Regions from separate parts of the Bradyrhizobium tunisiense genome, predicted to be linked through region 1. Evidence: riboswitches for the same ligand, from Rfam matches in the RefSeq annotation. Region 1 holds a riboswitch; the other holds the start of a gene.
The links. A riboswitch is a leader RNA that binds a small molecule or an ion and turns the genes downstream of it on or off. The one in region 1 is predicted to bind S-adenosylmethionine.
Positions count from the first base shown of each region.

Region 1 (8,730 bases):
TTCGGGAATGATCAGATCGAGATTCTGGCCGAGCGCTTCCGCGGCGGAGAAGCCGAACAGGGCCGTTGCCGCGCGGTTCCACCGCATGATCGTGCCGTCGCGATCCGAATAGATCAGCGCATCCGCGACGTCTTCGGCGATCTTGGCGTCGAGCTCGGATTGATTGCTCATGTCGGCACCTCGTAGCCTGATTTCGCCTCGTATCCTGACACACCGGTGTCATCGCCCGACTTGATGGGGTGATCCAGTATTCCAGAGGCGATCATCGTCGAACCGACAGGCCGCGGCATACTGGATGCCCCGGTCAAGCCGGGGCATGACAGTAGAGCGCGGAGCTACACCCGGAAATGCTTCGATAGTTTGAGGCCCTGAGCCTGGTAGTTGGAACCGATGCGCTGGCCGTACATCGCGTCTGGACGCGCCAGCATCCTCTCGTAGACCAGGCGGCCGACGATCTGGCCATGCTCCAGGATGAACGGCACTTCGCGCGAGCGCACCTCCAGCACGGCTCGCGATCCGAGCCCGCCGGCACCGGCATAGCCGAAGCCGGGATCGAAGAATCCGGCATAGTGCACGCGGAATTCGCCGACCAGCGGATCGAACGGCACCATCTCCGCGGCGTAGTCGGGCGGCACCTGCACGGCTTCCTTCGAGGCCAGGATGTAGAACTCGCCGGGATCGAGGATCAGGCTGCCGTCGGGACGTGCCGAGATCGGCTCCCAGAAATCCTCGACCGCGTAGCCGGAGCGACGATCGACGTCGACGACGCCGGTGTGGCGCTTGGCGCGATAACCGACGAAGCCGCTGCCTTTCTCGCCGGACAGATCGACGGAGACGGCGACGCCGCCGGAGAGATCGGCATCGTCGATGTCGACGAGGCGCTCGGCGGCATGCAGGCCATCGAGCTCGTCGGCATTGAGGATGGCGTCACCGGTGCGGAAGCGCACCTGGCTGAGGCGCGAGCCCTCGCTGACCAGCACCGGAAACGTCTTCGGGCTGATCTCGGCATAGAGCGGGCCGTGATAGCCGGCGCCGATCATGTCGAAGCGGCGGGTGCCGTCGGCGATGACGCGGGTGAAGACGTCGAGCCGGCCGGTGGAGCTTTTCGGGTTCGCGGCCGCGACGATCTCCGGCGGCAGCGCGAGGCTTTCCAGGAGCGGCACGATGTAGACGCAATTGGTCTCCAGCACCGCGCCGTCGGCGAGGCTGAACTCGTGCAGCTTCAATTCGTCGATGCGCTCGGCCACCGTGGCGCCGGGACCCGGCAGGAAGCTGGCGCGGACGCGGTAGGCGATGTCGCCGAGGCGCAGGTCGAGGCTCGCCGGCTGGATCTGGCTCTCGACGAAGTCGTAGGCGGGCAGGATGAGGCCCGCGTCCGCCATCGCCGCGATCATGCGGTCGGGCAGGATACCATTGGCGTCGGGCGCGACCGTAAACGTCAACCGGGGATCCTCATCAGGGGTCAAATGCATCCGGACATGCGGGAAATACAAGCCTTTTACGGCTATCCGATGGACGCCTTGACGGAAAGGGCATTGCGGAATATGAGCATCACTTATCCCGTGGTGATTTGAGCCGGCCGGCTTGCAGCCACGTTAAATAAGTCGCTAAACAGGCCGGGGACCTCTGTGATCCCGGCCCGTGGAGATATCCAGGCCGGTTTTTTTGTGACCGTTTTCGACGAAGCGGTCACGTCGGAGGGTCCTATGTCGAAGTCGCCTGCTGCTTACCGTCCCGAAACCCGCCTGGTCCATTCCGGCACCCTGCGCTCGCAATATGGGGAGACGTCGGAGTCGCTGTTCCTGACGCAAGGCTACGTCTACAACAGCGCCGAGGAATGCGAGGCGCGGTTCAAGGGCGAGGATCCGGGCTTCATCTATTCGCGCTATTCCAATCCCACCATCGCGATGTTCGAGCGCCGCATGATCGAGCTCGAGGGCGCCGAAGCCGCCCGCTCGGCGGCAACTGGCATGGCCGCGGTGACGACCGCGATCCTGGCGCCGCTCAAGGCCGGCGATCATGTCGTGGCTTCCCGCGCGCTGTTCGGCTCCTGCCTCTATGTCATTCAGGACCTGCTGCCGCGCTACGGCATCGAGACCACGCTGGTCGACGGCCTCGATCTCGACCAGTGGCAGCGCGCGGTGCGGCCGAATACCAAGACGTTCTTCCTGGAGAGCCCGACCAACCCGACGCTCGACGTGCTCGACATTCCCGGCATCGCCGAGATCGCGCACAAGGGCGGCGCGCGGCTCGTCGTCGACAACGTGTTCGCAACCCCGATCTGGCAGAGCCCGCTCGCGCTGGGCGCCGACGTCGTGGTCTATTCCGCGACCAAGCATATCGACGGCCAGGGCCGCTGCCTCGGCGGCATCATCCTGTCCTCCGAAGCCTTCATCGCCGAGCACATCCACAATTTCATGCGCCAGACCGGCCCGTCGATCTCGCCGTTCAACGCCTGGGTTCTGCTCAAGGGCCTGGAGACGCTCAGCGTGCGCGTGCGCGCGCAGACCGATACCGCGGCGCGCATCGCCGAGGTGCTGGCGAGCCATCCGAAGATCGCACGGCTGGTCTATCCCGGCCGCGCCGATCATCCGCAAGCGGCGCTGGTGAAAAAGCAGATGCGCGGCGGCTCGACGCTGGTCGGCTTCGAGGTCAAGGGCGGCAAAGCGGCTGCGTTCCGCGTGCTCAACGAGCTCAAGCTCGCGCGAATCTCGAACAATCTCGGGGACGCCAAGAGCCTGGTCACGCATCCGGCGACCACGACGCATCAGCGCCTGAAGCCGGAAGACCGCGCCGCCCTCGGCATCGGCGAAGGCTTCATCCGCTTCTCCGCAGGGCTTGAGCATGCAGACGATCTGATCGAGGATCTGACCGCCGCGCTGGAGAAGGCGTAAGGGCTTCGTAGGGTGGGTTAGCGCAGCGTAACCCACCTTACAGCACCGCCTCACATCGGCCGATACGTCCGCACGTCCGCCGGCACGTTCACCCCCAGCTTGATCTGGCCGACGGAGCGGATGATGTCGTCGGCGAGCAATTGGGCGAAGCAGGCATAGCCCCAATCGTTCATGTGCAGCCCGTCGGCAATGACAAAGCTCTCGACCGGGATCGACTGGTTCTCGTGCCAATCCCGCATCACCTCGAAACGGGGGAAGATGCCGACCTTGCGGAGCTCGGCGACATTGCCGAGCAGCTTGATCATCTTGCCGGCGCTCTCCTTGCGCTGGTTGACGGCCGGCGAATATTGCGGATCGACCAGCACGATGTCGGTGCCACCGGCGGCCTGAATGCGGCTGATGCCGTCCTCGACCAGCTTGGCGGTCTCGCCGGGATCGAGATTGCGCAGTACGGCGTTGGTGCCGACCTGCCAGATCACGAGATCCGGATGAGTATCGATCACCTGCGTCTGCAGGCGCTTCATCATCTCGGGGGCGTCCTCGCCGCCGACGCCGGCATTGACGACGGTGATGTCGGCGCTCGGATAGTGCCGGCGCAGCTGCGCGGCAAGACGGTTCGGATAGTTGAACTCCGGCGAACTCGCCCCGAATCCCTGCGTCGAGGACGAGCCGAATGCGACGATGACCACGGGCTGGCCCGCGGCGAGCTTGCCTGCGACATGCGGCAGCGTGCCCATCGCCTTCGCACCGCCCTTCGGCGGCAGGCAGGGTACGCGGCTGAAAATGTCGGCGGCGGACTTGGCGACCTGCTTGACCTTGTCGACGGCGCGCGAGGTGACGCCGCGCTGCTCGGGCGAGGTCGCGGCGACAGTGGTCTGCGAGGGGGAAGCGGGAGCAGGATCAGCCGTCTGCGGCGCGGTGGATGTCGCCTGCGCGGTTTGCGTCTGCGCATGCGAGTGCGAGGCCGGCGCCAGCAACAACAGCATCGCGGCTACAGGCGCGGCCAACCATGTCGTCAGGCAAAAAGGGCGGAGAGAACTCATTAACGCTAGACCTCAATTTTGCTGCTGGGCCGGCTCCAGATGGGCAGCGTCAATCACGAACTGTGCCAACGCCCGGCCGAGGCAATCATGGACCTGTTTCGCCAGCTCGGGCCCGCGGGACGGGCTGAACAGGTCGAACTGACCCTGATCATTCCACTGCCGCATGATCGCGAAACGATCGAACAGGGGAATATCGTGCTCCTGCGCCACCACGCGCATATTATCGAGAAACGGTTGCGCCGAGATCATCGTTTCGGTGCGCGGGCTGTACTGCAAATTCATCAAGACGACGTCGGCCCCTGCCTTTTGCAACGCAACAACTCCATCGGTCACGGCGCTGCGAAATTCGTCGGGATCGATGGATCGGATGGCATCCACGGTCCCGGTCTGCCAGATGACCAAAGTAGGCGTTTTTGCTTCCAACAGCTTAACGAAGGTGGAGGCGGCCTCCTCCGCGGTTCTCTTGCTCTGTATTTCTACGGAGACGTGCACCACCTCGGACGGCGGCAGCTTCTCCTTGAGCATCGCCTCCATGCGCGCCGGATAGGAGCTGCCCTCCGAAGACGGAATCGTGGTCGAGCGGCTGCCGATGACGAGGATGTCGAGCGGTTTGCCGGCCTTGATGGCATCGGCGACCTTGGGAAGCCGGCTTTCGCTGGTAAGTAGATAAGACGGCAATTCGCATGCCGCGGGCGCGGCAGACGCAGCGTCCCCCGCGCGCGCCACAGGCGCGGCGAGGCTACCGCATAGCAGGATCAGGCTCAGGAGAACCTTCGCCTTCATCAGCCCCCTCCCGCCAGATCGGCATTGCCGACGGCGTTCTTGGTTTTCGCACCGCTCTTGTCAGCCACCCGCTTGTACCACGAAATCACCCACGCCACGCCCCACATGATCAGGACCCCGGAGAGACTAATCAACGCATGCATGGCCGCGCCGCCGGAGACTTCGGCGAGGATGAAATGGCCCGCAAAGGCCAGGAAGACGCCGAGACAGAAGATCTCGAGCGAATGCTGGCCACATAGAATCAATGGTCGCAGCCAACGCGATTTCAAGCCCGGCCAATCCCGGGGCAGGAAGCGCACGGTAAGCGCGGCCAGCGCCAGGAAGTGCGTGAAGCGCAGCACGTCGAGATCGGTCTTGTTGATCGGATACATCCATTGCTCGATCCGCTTCGGCATGAACTGGGAGAGCTGCGGCACGTACCAGGTCAGCGTCACGTAGAACGCCGCGACGAGATAGGCGATCGCCATCCACATCGTGACGCGTGACGACAGGATACGGGACATGCGCCGCGCACCTCCGAGCGCACACCATGCACCGAACACGAACAGCAATTGCCAGGCGAAAGGATTGAAGGCCCAGAAGCCGTTCGGATAGGCCGAAAGATAAAGATCGTACTCCCAGGTCACCGCGTAGAGTACGACCGAGAGGCCGAGGGTGACGTCGGGTCGCCACTTCATCGACCACAGGATCAAGGGCAGCGCCATCATCAGCACGATGTAGAGCGGCAGCACGTCCATGTTGACGGGACGGAAGCGCAGGAGCAGCGCCTGCACGATGGTGACGTCCGGATGCTTGAGGAAGTCCATGATACCCATCTCTTCGGTGTAGAGCGGGTTCTCGAACCTGGTCGCGACATAGGAGATTTCGGCGAGGAAGATCGTGAACAGGAAGACGTGGGCGACATAGATCTGCCAGACCCGGCGCAGGATGCGCGCGGTGGCGATGAGGACGCCGCTCTCCAGCATCGCCCTTCCGTAGACGAAGGCCGCGGTGTAGCCGGAGATGAAGATGAAGATCTCGGTGGCGTCGCTGAAGCCGTAGTTGCGGATCGTGAACCACGTCAACAGGCTGGCCGGCAGATGGTCGATGAAGATCAGCCACAGCGCCAGCCCGCGGAACAGGTCGAGCCGGAGCTCCCGCTCGCCGATGGCGGGCAGCGTGATCGCCGGCGCCCTCACGCGCGGCCTGGTCCCCGCGGGCTTGGCCCCCGCGGTTCCCGCGATCGTCTGTCCCGTCACTTGGTCGGCAATGGTCATCGGGGGTCAGAAACCCTTCCGCAAATCGCGACTGTCAAGGAGTGTACCGGTCCGGTCGTCATCTCGCAAAGCGGCCGGATCAGAAGGGGGTGCTTGCCTTGGAATGTTTTCCGAGGGTGTCATTTCCTCTGAATTCTGGCGGGACGATGTCGCCAGGCGGCCCGCAGCGTTTGGTTCCGGAGCGGGATTTCGGTATGGTAGCAGCCATGTACCGCGCCGTGACCCGCCAGATTGAAGTGACCGTCGAGCCGAACTTTGTTCCGGAGCAGTCGTCGGCCGACCGTTCGCGCTACTTCTGGTCCTACACCATCGTCATCACCAATTCCGGCGAGGAGACCGTGCAGCTCAAGACGCGGCACTGGATCATCACCGACGCCTCCGGCCGCCAGCAGGAGGTGAAGGGCGAGGGCGTGGTCGGCGAGCAGCCGATCCTGGGCCCCGGCGAGCGCTTCGAATACACCTCGGGCGTGCCGCTCTCGACCGCCTCCGGCTTCATGACCGGCCGCTACCAGATGGTCACCGAAAGCGGCGAGCGCTTCGAGATCGACGTTCCCGCATTTTCGCTGGACAGCCCGGACAGCAAGCGGGTGCTGAATTAGGGCGGTGCCGGTTTTGCAGGTGCCGTAGGGTAGGCAAAGGCGCGAAGCACCGTGCCCACGTATCTTTAGCGACCGAGAGAGATCGTGGGCACGGCGCAAGAGCGCCTTTGCCCACCCTACGACGTCGAGTTTGTGACAGGCACCTCGACTCACAGACACGCCTTCGCAGCCTCGCGGCTGAATTTGCCCGAGCTTTGCTTCATCTCTCACCCTCTTGTCCAAGAGGGCACAGGGAAGGCCGGGTGCCGACAGGCACCCGCGGTCCGCTGCGCGACATGCACGCGCAAAAAGAACCGCACAGCAGCATACAGGTGGTGCCGATCACTCGGCCTTCCCTGCGCGATGGTCGGACGGCTTATGCCGTGCTCTCCCGGGAGCCGAACTTTCCTCTGGCCTCCCTCGCCCCGCGAATTGGATGATGCAGTCTGCCCGGTTGGGCTCGCTCGCACCTCCGAAGGGCTTGACCGTGGCAACGACGGCCAGGACCACACGGTTTTGCCGTACGCACGGCCCGCCATGTCGCCGCAGTATTCCCAGCCCTGTCGACGGAGCTGAGAACTTACAGGCGAGACGAAGCCTGGCAGCGCCGTCGTCCGCACGCGGTTACGGGCTCACAGGGACTACCCGCCCTGCCCGCACCTCTCGTGCCGACGCTGCCGCGTCCACCGCAGACCCGGCTCGCGAAAATGACGACCTCATGATCGCCCCTCTTGAGTGAGCCGGGATGCACGACACATACGCCGAAACCGAATTTCGGTAAAGTGGAATATTTTCGCGCGAGTGGATTGACAGAGGCCGACACAGGCGAGGTGTCCACCCATCTTTCACGATTTCAGGGACGTGGGCCCGCTTCCGCCTTCGCTCTTCGAGCTACGGCGGACAAGTCGCTTTGCCCACCCTACGCGAGCTCGCTACGCGTCTTCGACACCCGCTTCATCCGGCGTGAAATCGTACACCGAGCTGCAGAACTCGCAGGTGACGACGACCTTGTCGTCCTTGACCATCGCGGCGCGATCGTCGGGCGAGAAGCTCTTGAGCATCGAGGCGACGGCATTGCGCGAGCACGAGCACTGCGCCTTGAGGACCTGTGGCTTGAACACGCGCACGCCGCGCTCGTGGAACAGGCGGAACAGCAGGCGTTCGCCGGAGAGCTCGGGATCGATCAGCTCGACGTCTTCGACCGTCTCGATCAGCGAGCGCGCTTCGACCCACGCGTCGTCTTCAGTGACGCTGTGCACCTCGACGCCATCCGGGGCGTCGCCGGGATGCAGATCGGCCTGCCGAGCGCGCTCCGGCGCCTTCGGCAGAAACTGCATCAGCATGCCGCCGGCGCGCCAGCGATGCTTGCCGCCGTCGCTTGAGCGCCACTCCTCGCCGACCGCGAGGCGCACGCGCGTCGGGATCTGCTCGGAGCGCAGGAAATATTCGTGGGCGGCGTCCTCCAGGCTGCCGCCATCGAGCGCGACGAGGCCCTGGTAGCGGCTCATGTCGGGCCCCTGGTCGATGGTCATGGCGAGATGACCGCGGCCGAGCAGCGCGCCGGAATTCATGCCAGATTCCCTGGCCTCGCCGAGACGCGCGGCGTCAAAGCGCGCATAGGCGCGCAGGCGATCCGGCGCCATGTAGTCGACGACCAGGAACGACACCGGGCCGTCGGTCTGGGCCTGCAGAATGAAGCGGCCGTCGAATTTCAGCGCCGTGCCGAGCAGCGTCGTCAGCACGATAGCCTCGCCGAGCAGCTTGCCGACCGGCGCGGGATAGTCGTGCTTGGTCAGGATCTCGTCGAGCGCCGGGCCAAGCCGCACCAGGCGACCGCGCACGTCGAGCGCATCGACCTCGTAGGGCAGCACGGCGTCATCGATCGAAACCGCCGATGGTGCGCGGACCGGGCCTTCGGGCCCGGCTTTCATGTCAGGAGATTGGGAAACCATGGCGGTCTATCTGGGGTCGGAGGTCGGGAAATGGAAGGGGGCGCGGGACGGCGTGTTCCGGATGCGAGTGGGTTGCACATCGCTACAGCAAACTCGGTGTCGTCCCGGACAAGCGAGCGCTGATCCGGGATCCATACCCACAGGGTCAGGTGTGGCGCGAGCTGGCAACCGCGAGTCCTCGCCAAATCACGTCCTGTGGCTATGGGTCCCGGATCGTCGCGCGC
Region 1 covers NZ_JBHLEV010000001.1:831,282-840,011, forward strand. The annotation lists gene ACFDR6_RS03990 (PAS domain S-box protein) at 1-171, opposite strand, end outside; gene ACFDR6_RS03995 (2'-deoxycytidine 5'-triphosphate deaminase) at 336-1,472, opposite strand; SAM riboswitch at 1,553-1,632, shown strand; gene ACFDR6_RS04000 (O-succinylhomoserine sulfhydrylase) at 1,707-2,894, shown strand; gene ACFDR6_RS04005 (SGNH/GDSL hydrolase family protein) at 2,945-3,937, opposite strand; gene ACFDR6_RS04010 (SGNH/GDSL hydrolase family protein) at 3,950-4,720, opposite strand; gene ACFDR6_RS04015 (OpgC domain-containing protein) at 4,720-5,976, opposite strand; gene apaG (Co2+/Mg2+ efflux facilitator ApaG/CorD) at 6,183-6,575, shown strand; gene ACFDR6_RS04025 (Hsp33 family molecular chaperone) at 7,487-8,506, opposite strand.

Region 2 (8,730 bases), on a different contig from region 1:
CGAGGTCCTTCTCCAGGGTCTGGAGCCGGGACTTGGAGCCGGGATCGCTTTCCTTCTTCAGCGCCTCCTGCTCGATCTTGAGCCGGATGATCTCGCGGTCGAGCGAATCCAGCTCTTCCGGCTTGGAATCGACCTGCATCTTCAACCGCGCCGCGGCCTCGTCCATGAGGTCGATCGCCTTGTCGGGCAGGAAGCGGTCGGTGATATAGCGGTTGGACAGCGTCGTCGCGGCCACGAGAGCGGAATCGGTGATCCGCACGCCGTGGTGCTGCTCGTACTTGTCCTTCAGGCCGCGCAGGATCGAGATGGTGTCCTCGACCGAGGGCTCGCTGACGAAGATCGGCTGGAAGCGCCGCGCCAGCGCGGCATCCTTCTCGACGTGCTTCTGGTACTCGTCGAGCGTGGTCGCGCCGATGCAATGCAGTTCGCCGCGGGCGAGCGCCGGCTTGAGCAGGTTGGAGGCGTCCATCGCGCCGTCGCCCTTGCCCGCGCCGATCAGCGTGTGCATCTCGTCGATGAACAGGATGAAGGTGCCCTCGCTGCCGGTAACCTCCTGGAGCACGGCCTTCAGCCGTTCCTCGAACTCGCCGCGATACTTCGCGCCGGCAATCAGCGAGCCGAGATCGAGCGACAGCAGCTTCTTGTCCTTCAGGCTCTCCGGCACGTCGCCATTGACGATGCGCAGCGCAAGGCCCTCGGCGATGGCGGTCTTGCCGACGCCGGGCTCGCCGATCAGGACGGGGTTGTTCTTGGTTCGACGCGACAGCACCTGGATGGTGCGGCGGATCTCCTCGTCACGGCCGATGACCGGATCGAGCTTGCCGTCGCGCGCCGCCTGGGTCAGGTCGCGGGCATATTTCTTCAGCGCGTCATAGGCATTCTCGGCCGTCGCGCTGTCGGCCGTGCGGCCCTTGCGCAACGCCTCGATCGCCGCGTTGAGATTTTGCGGGGTGACGCCGCCCTTATTGAGGATCGTGCCCGCCTCGCTGGTCTTCTCCAGCGTGAGCCCGAGCAGCAGCCGCTCGACGGTGACGAAGCTGTCGCCGGCCTTCTCGCCGGCCTTCTCGGCCGCGTCGAAGGTGCGGGCGAGTTCGGGCGCCAGATAGATCTGCCCGGCGCCGCCGCCGCTGACCTTCGGCACCTTGTTCAGGGCGTCCTCGGTCGCCTTCAGAATTGCACGGGAATTGCCGCCGGCGCGGTCGATCAGGCCGGAAGCGAGGCCCTCATTATCGTCCAGCAGGACCTTCAGCACGTGCAGGGTGGAAAACTGCTGGTGTCCCTCGCGCATCGCAAGCGACTGCGCAGACTGGACGAAACCCCTGGAGCGTTCGGTATATTTGTCGATATTCATCTTTCTGTCCCTCGGCCTGCCATCGGGGCCCCTAAGGCACCCCAAACGGCATCTTCATTGGGTTTCCAATTACCGCATTGACGTTTCTCAACCGGTAACGGTCGCATTTTGCCGACGTTGCCGCCGGCCTGACGCAGATGTGGGAAGCAGATTGCGGATGCGAAAGAGGCGACTTCACAATTTCGTGCGTTGGTGGGCGGGGTTGGCTCGGATCGGCCGAATCCCTTAAGTAGCGGCATGACCCCTACCGCAAAGTCCGCCAGCCACACCGCCGAGATCACCGGCCTCTACCGCTACCCGATCAAGGGCCTGACGCCCGAACGCCTGTCGCGGGTCCCTTTGCGGGCCGGCCAGACCCTACCCGCGGACCGCCGCTACGCGATCGAAAACGGCCCGAGCGGATTCGACCCTGATGCGCCCGAATGGAAGCCGAAAATCCAGTTTCTGATGCTCGCTCGCAATGAGCGGCTGGCACAGCTCGACAGCCGCTTCGACGACGCCACCAATGTGCTGACGATCCGCAAAGACGGCCAGACCGTCGCCAGCGGCGACCTGGAGACCGCAACCGGACGTGCCGCAATCGAGCGCTACTTCACGGAGAATTTTCAGCCCGAGCTGAAGGGGCCGCCCAAGGTTCTGTCCGGCCGCGACCACAGCTTCTCCGACGTCGCCCGCAAGGTCGTCTCCATCATCAATCTCGACAGTGTCCGTGCCATCGAGGCCATGCTGGGCGGCGTTGCCGTGCATCCGTTGCGCTTCCGCGCCAATCTCTACGTGAAGGGCTGGCCGGCCTGGTCGGAGCTCGATCTCGTCGGCCAGACGCTTGCGATCGGGCAGGCCCGGCTGAAGGTGGTCAAGCGCATTGTGCGCTGCCCCGCCACCAACGTCGATCCCGAGACGGGCAAGCGCGATCTCGAAATCCCGCCCACGCTCTCGCGCACGCTCGGCCACATGGACTGCGGCATCTATGCCGAGGTGATCGAAGGCGGCGAGATCGGTGTGGGCGACGCGGTTGCGGTGGAAGAACCGAAGCTGCTGTGAGAGCCACGTTGCCGTAGCGTGGGTTACGCCAGCGACCGCGCTTCGCGCGCCCGCCAGCCAACCCATCCTACGCGCCTCACCTCAATTCGGCATCACATACGCATAGATCTTCCCGCGCGAGACCGGCGCCTCGCGGACGCGGTTGCCGTTGTTGCCGGAGATCATGATCGGATTGCCGTGCGCGTCGATGCCGGTGATGACCCCGACATGGCCGCCACGGCTGCCACGCGACATCACCGCGATGGCGCCGACCTGCGGACCGGAGACGCGGGTGCCGTAGCGCGCGAACGAGCTCGCCATGTCGGATCCCGTGCCCTGATGTCCGGTCTTCTGCAGCACCATGTTCATGAAGCGCGCGCACCACAGACTGCCGCGCCCGGTCGGATTGCTGCCGACATAGCGGCGCGCCTCCGAGACGAGGCCCGATCCGCCGCCAAAGCCGCCGCCACTCATGCCGTTGCTGGCCATGCCGCCGTTCGCGCTGGCGGCCATTCCATCGCCATCGCGCATGGCCATTCGACGGACACCGCTCGTGGCCATGCGACCGCTGCGTCTAATGATCGTTTCACCATTGCCGCTCATGGCAATGCCTGGGCTGTTGGCGTTCGGATCATAGCTGGCAAAGGTGTTGCCGAACCCGTTCGCCTGCAGCTGCGCCGCGCTGCGCTCGAAGCGCGAGCTGCGTGCGTGGTGGCGGTGATGATGATGTCTGGCGTGGTGCACGTAAGCGTGCCGCTCTGCGCTATGACGATGATACGGCCGCGCTGAGGCCGGAGAGACGAACGCGGCGACCGCCGCGAGGAAGATCGCCAGCGCGACAACACGACGCGACAGGCGAGACGCAAACAACTCGAACATTCTTCATCCTTCGTTGACACCCCACTTCCCGATCGGCCCGTGCGGCGGCCGACATCCGCTTTGCGTATCAGAATCCTGATGTGGCGAGATCAAGACGCGTTCTGGAAGATTTTGCGCGCAGGTTAACGGATGTTAGAACTCACATGCGTGAACTGCAGCACGGCATTCCAATGCCGCAACACCCTCAGAGAGAAAACCCGATGCCTTACGCCGTCACGGAGGACAAGTGCCGTCTCTATTTCGAAGAAACAGGCAGCGGCACGCCGATCATCTTCCTGCACGAATTCGCGGCCGACTACACCAATTGGGAGCCGCAGATGCGCTACTTCTCGCGCAGCCATCGCTGCATCACCTATTCGGCGCGCGGCTACACGCCCTCGGACGTGCCCGAGGGCGAAGTCTACGGCTACACGCATTTCTACAGCGACGCGCTCGCGGTGCTCGATCATCTCGGGATCGAGCGCGCGCATCTCGTCGGCCTGTCGATGGGCGCCTACTCGTCGCTCCAGATCGGATTGAACGCGCCGCAGCGCGCATTGTCGATGACGCTGGCCGGCGTCGGCTCCGGCTCGGAGCTCGAGAACCTCGACGCCTGGCGCCAGCAGTGCCGCGCCAATGCCGAGCAGTTCGAGACGCTGGGATCAGTGGAAGTGGCAAAAGTCACGCGCGAAGCGCCGAGCCGGATTCCCTTCCTGGTGAAGGATCCGCGCGGACACGCCGATTTCTACGCCGCGCTGGCGCGGCATGACGCGAAGGGATCGGCGCGCACGATGCGCGGCTTCCAGGGCTGCCGTCCCTCGATCTACACGATGGCGGATGCGATCAAGAAGGCGACGACGCCGGCGCTGATCATCTGCGGCGACGAGGACGATCTATGCGTTGGGCCGAGCCTGTTCCTGAAGAAGCATCTGCCAGCGGCGGGGCTGGCGATGTTTCCGAAGTCAGGCCACGTGCTCAATCTCGAAGAGCCCGCGCTGTTCAACGAAAGCGTGGAACGCTTCGTGACGCTGGTGGAAGCAGGAAGATGGCCGGCGCGCGATCCGAGGTCGCTGGCTCCGCACTAGCTGTCATTCCGGGGGCGCTCGGAGAGCGAACCCGGAACCTCGAGATTCCCAGGTGCGCAATTGCGCACCGTAGTTCGGCACGTCGTGCCGCCCCGGAATGACGGCAAGACTACTTCCCGCCGCCGCGGCTCAGCAGAAACACGCCCTGCTCGCCGAACATGTTCCACACCCACCAGGGCAGGTTCAGCGGCACCGGGCGGCCGTAGAGATCGAGCGCCACCGAACGCTCCATCTTGACGTTGATCTCGTCGCAGAGCTGCACGAAATCCTTGATGGTGCAGAAGTGGATGTTGGCGGTGTCGTACCAGGTCGCCGGCAGGTTCTCGGTGCGCGGCATGTGACCGCCGACCAGGAGCTGGAGCCGCATCTTCCAGAAGCCGAAATTCGGGAACGAGACGATGGCGCGGCGGCCGATGCGCAGCAGGTTCTCCAGCACGACACGCGGCTGCCGCGTCGCCTGCAGCGTCTGCGACAGGATCACGTAGTCGAAGGCGTCATCCGGATAATTGACGAGGTCGGTGTCGGCATCGCCCTGCACCACAGCAAGACCCTTGGCCACGCAGCGGTTGACGCCCTCGCGCGACAGCTCGATGCCGCGGCCGTCGATGCCGCGGGTCTCCAGCAATTGAAGAAGATCGCCCTCGCCGCAGCCGACGTCGAGCACCTTCGAGCCCGGCTTGACCATCTCGGCGACCAGCCGATGATCCGCGCGAAAATCACCGGACTGCCCGGTCGCAACGCCGCCGAGCGGCAAGACCTCCTGCACCGACATGCTAGCTACCCTTCAGTCCGCGGGCCTTGCCTGCCGATTGCAGGAAGGCGCGGGAGATGTCGAAGAATTCGGGAACGTCGAGCAGGAAGGCGTCATGCCCGCGATCGGTCTCGATCTCGGCGAACGACACCCGCGCGCTCGAGGCGTTCAGCGCGTGCACCAGCGCGCGCGATTCCGAGGTCGGAAACAGCCAGTCGCTGGTGAAGGAGACGACGCAGAAGCGGGTCTTGATATCGGCGAACGCCTTCGCCAGCACGCCGCCATGGTCGGCGGCGATGTCGAAATAATCCATCGCGCGCGTCAGATAGAGGTAGGAATTGGCATCGAACCGCTCGACGAAGGAGGAGCCCTGGTAGCGCAGATAGGACTCGACCTGGAAGTCGGCATCGAACGAGAAGGTCGGCAGCTCGCGGTCCTGCATGCGCCGGCCGAACTTGCGATGCAGCGCTGCATCCGAGAGATAGGTGATGTGCGCCGCCATGCGCGCCACCGCGAGCCCGCGATGCGGGTGGATGCCGTGATCGGCATAGCCGCCGCCGTGCCAGTCGGGATCGGCCATCACCGCCTGGCGCCCGAGCTCGTGGAAGGCGATGTTCTGCGCCGAGTGCCGCGTCGCGCAGGCGATCGCCAGCGCGGAGAACACACGGGCAGGATAAGCGGCGGTCCATTGCAGCACCTGCATGCCCCCCATCGAGCCGCCGACGACCGCGAACAGCGCGTCGATGCCGAGCCGGTCGATCAGCATGGCCTGCGCGCGCACCATGTCGGGGATGGTGATGACAGGGAAATCCAGGCCCCAGACCTTGCCGGTTGCAGGATTGATCGACGCGGGCCCGGTCGAGCCCATGCAGCCGCCGATCACGTTGGAGCAGATGATGAAGTAATGCTTGGGATCGATGGGGCGGCCGGGACCGACCAGCGTCTCCCACCAGCCGGGCTTGCCGGTGACGGGATGCACGTTGGCGACATGCTGATCGCCGGTCAGCGCATGGCAGATCAGAATGGCATTGGAGCGATCGGCGTTGAGCTCGCCATAGGTCTGGTAGGCGATCTGGAACGGGGTGAGATCTACGCCGCAATCGAGCCGCAGCGGCTGCTCGGTGCCGAAATGCGCGACCTGCGAGCTCGGATGATCCACCTCGTGCGACCGCTCGTCGGCGCTGATCGCAGGACTCGGTATCGACTTGACGCCACCCATCTGACCATCGACCTCGTTTGCGATCGAACCTCGATCGCCACTTGCATCAGGCCATGAAAAACCCGGCCTGAACGATAGGTTCGGCCGGGATCGAAAGCGTCCCCGGCCTGTTTAGCGAGTTTTTTAACGTGGCTGCAAGCCGGCCGGCTCAAATGACCACGGAACGGGCAAACGCTACCGTCTTGGGCGGTTTTCGTCAAGTCGCGGACCGGATCGGGCTGATTGGTCTCCGTCGCGCGGGCCAAAAAGGACGTCATTTCTCTTTGCTTTCGCCGCCCCGACTGCCTAATCAGGATATCCCCCATCGGAACGATCGACAGTCCAAGCCATGTCCCAACGTCCGCCCGCGCCACCATCGCTGCAGGAACTTCGCAAGGAGATCGACGCGATCGACGAGGGCATGCATCGCCTGCTGATGCAGCGCGGCGACATCATCGACCGCCTGATCCAGGTGAAGCAGACCCAGGAGGTGGGCTCGGCGTTCCGTCCGGCGCGCGAGGCCGCCATGATGCGCGAGCTCGTGCAGCGTCATCGCGGCATCCTTCCGCTCGACACGGTCGAGAGCATCTGGCGCGTCATCATCTCGACCTTCACTTATGTGCAGGCGCCGTTCTCGGTGCATGCCGACGTCTCGGTGAGCGAGCCTGCGATGCGCGATTCCGTGCGCTTCAATTTCGGATTCACCGTGCCCTACGTCGCGCATTTCAGCGCGCAGGCCGCGGTCGAAGCGGTGGCGAAGTCCAAGGGCGATTTGGCGCTGGTCTCGGCCACGTCCAGCCGCACGCCGTGGTGGCTGGAGCTGGAAGCGGACGGCGCGCCGAAGATCATCGCGCGGATGCCCTTCATCGAGCGTGCCGACCATCCTGCAGCCCTGCCGGTGTTCGCGATCTCGCGCGTCGCCGATAGCGCCCTGGTGACGGAGGTCGAGACCTTCAGCGTGCGCGTCTCGGGGTGGAACGCCGAGGTCGCGCGCGCCCTGTCGCCGCTCGCCGAGATCGTGGCGGTGCCCGATACCGCCTTCGACGGCGCGGCATTGCTGGTCTCGGTCACGGGTGCGACCAGCATCGACAAAATCAGGGCTGCCCTGATCGAGGCGGGGGCCTCGGTGCGTTCCACGGCCCTCGTCGGCAGCCACGCAACGCGCTATACGGTGCCCCCGACCGGGGCGAAATCGTAAACCGCGCGCCGCGCCCCGCCATTTTCGGAGTTGAAGATGTCCCGCCCCGTGCCGAATCCCGGCATTCTCGATATCGCGCCCTACACGCCCGGCAAGAGTCCGGTCGCCGAGCCGGGCCGCAAGGTGTTCAAGCTCTCCGCCAACGAGACGCCGTTCGGGCCCTCGCCCAAGGCGATCGAGGCGTTCAAGCGCGTAGCGGACCATCTGGAGGATTATCCGGAAGGCACTTCGCGCGTACTGCGCGAGGCGATCGGCCGCTCCTTCGGGCTCGATCCCAACCGCATCATCTGCGGCGCCGGCTCGGACGAGATCCTCAATTTGCTCGCCCACACCTATCTCAGCCACGGCGACGAGGCGATCTCGACCACGCACGGCTTCCTGGTCTACCCGATCGCGACCATGGCGGTCGGCGCCAAGAACGTGGTCGCGCAGGAGACCAACCTCACCTGCGACGTCGACGCCATCCTGAAAGCCGTGACGCCGAAGACAAAGCTGGTCTGGCTTGCAAACCCCAACAATCCGACCGGGACCTATGTGCCGTTCGACGAGGTCAAGCGGCTGCGTGCCGGCCTCCCCTCGCACGTGCTGCTGGTGCTCGATGCCGCCTATTGCGACTACGTCTCCCGCAACGATTACGAAATGGGAATCGAGCTCGTCGCCACCACCGAGAACACGGTGGTGACGCACACGTTCTCGAAGATCCACGGCCTCGCCGCGCTGCGCATCGGCTGGATGTTCGGCCCCGAGCACATCATCGACGCGGTCAACCGCATCCGCGGCCCGTTCAACGTGTCGACGCCGGCGATGTATGCCGCGGTCGCCGCGATCGAGGACACAGCGCACCAGGCGATGTCGAAGCAGTTCACCGAGACCTGGCGCAATTGGCTCACCGAGGAGATCGGCAAGCTCGGGCTGAAGGTGACGCCGAGCGTCGCCAATTTCGTGCTGATCCACTTCCCGACCGACAAGGGCAAGACGGCCGACGACGCCGACGCCTTCCTCACCAAGCGGGGCCTCGTGCTGCGCGGCTTGAAGAACTACGGCCTGCCGCATTCGCTGCGCATGACCATCGGCACCGAGGAAGCCAACCGTCTCGTGGTCGATGCCTTGCGCGACTTCGTGGCCGGCAAATGAGCGCAGATCCGCACTTCCAGCGTGTCGCGCTGATCGGTTTCGGCCTGATCGGCGGCTCGATCGCGCGCGCTGCGAAGCTTCAGGGCCTGGCCGGCGAGATCGTCACCACCGCGCGCTCGGAGAAGACGCGCGCGC
Region 2 covers NZ_JBHLEV010000003.1:439,215-447,944, reverse strand. The annotation lists gene clpB (ATP-dependent chaperone ClpB) at 1-1,351, opposite strand, end outside; gene ACFDR6_RS15380 (MOSC domain-containing protein) at 1,589-2,392, shown strand; gene ACFDR6_RS15375 (TIGR02594 family protein) at 2,474-3,250, opposite strand; gene ACFDR6_RS15365 (alpha/beta fold hydrolase) at 3,451-4,314, shown strand; gene metW (methionine biosynthesis protein MetW) at 4,424-5,086, opposite strand; gene metX (homoserine O-acetyltransferase MetX) at 5,088-6,284, opposite strand; SAM riboswitch at 6,375-6,454, opposite strand; gene ACFDR6_RS15350 (chorismate mutase) at 6,613-7,461, shown strand; gene hisC (histidinol-phosphate transaminase) at 7,498-8,595, shown strand; gene ACFDR6_RS15340 (prephenate/arogenate dehydrogenase family protein) at 8,592-8,730, shown strand, end outside.
Region 2: another riboswitch for S-adenosylmethionine. It lies ahead of metX (homoserine O-acetyltransferase MetX); the one in region 1 lies ahead of ACFDR6_RS04000 (O-succinylhomoserine sulfhydrylase).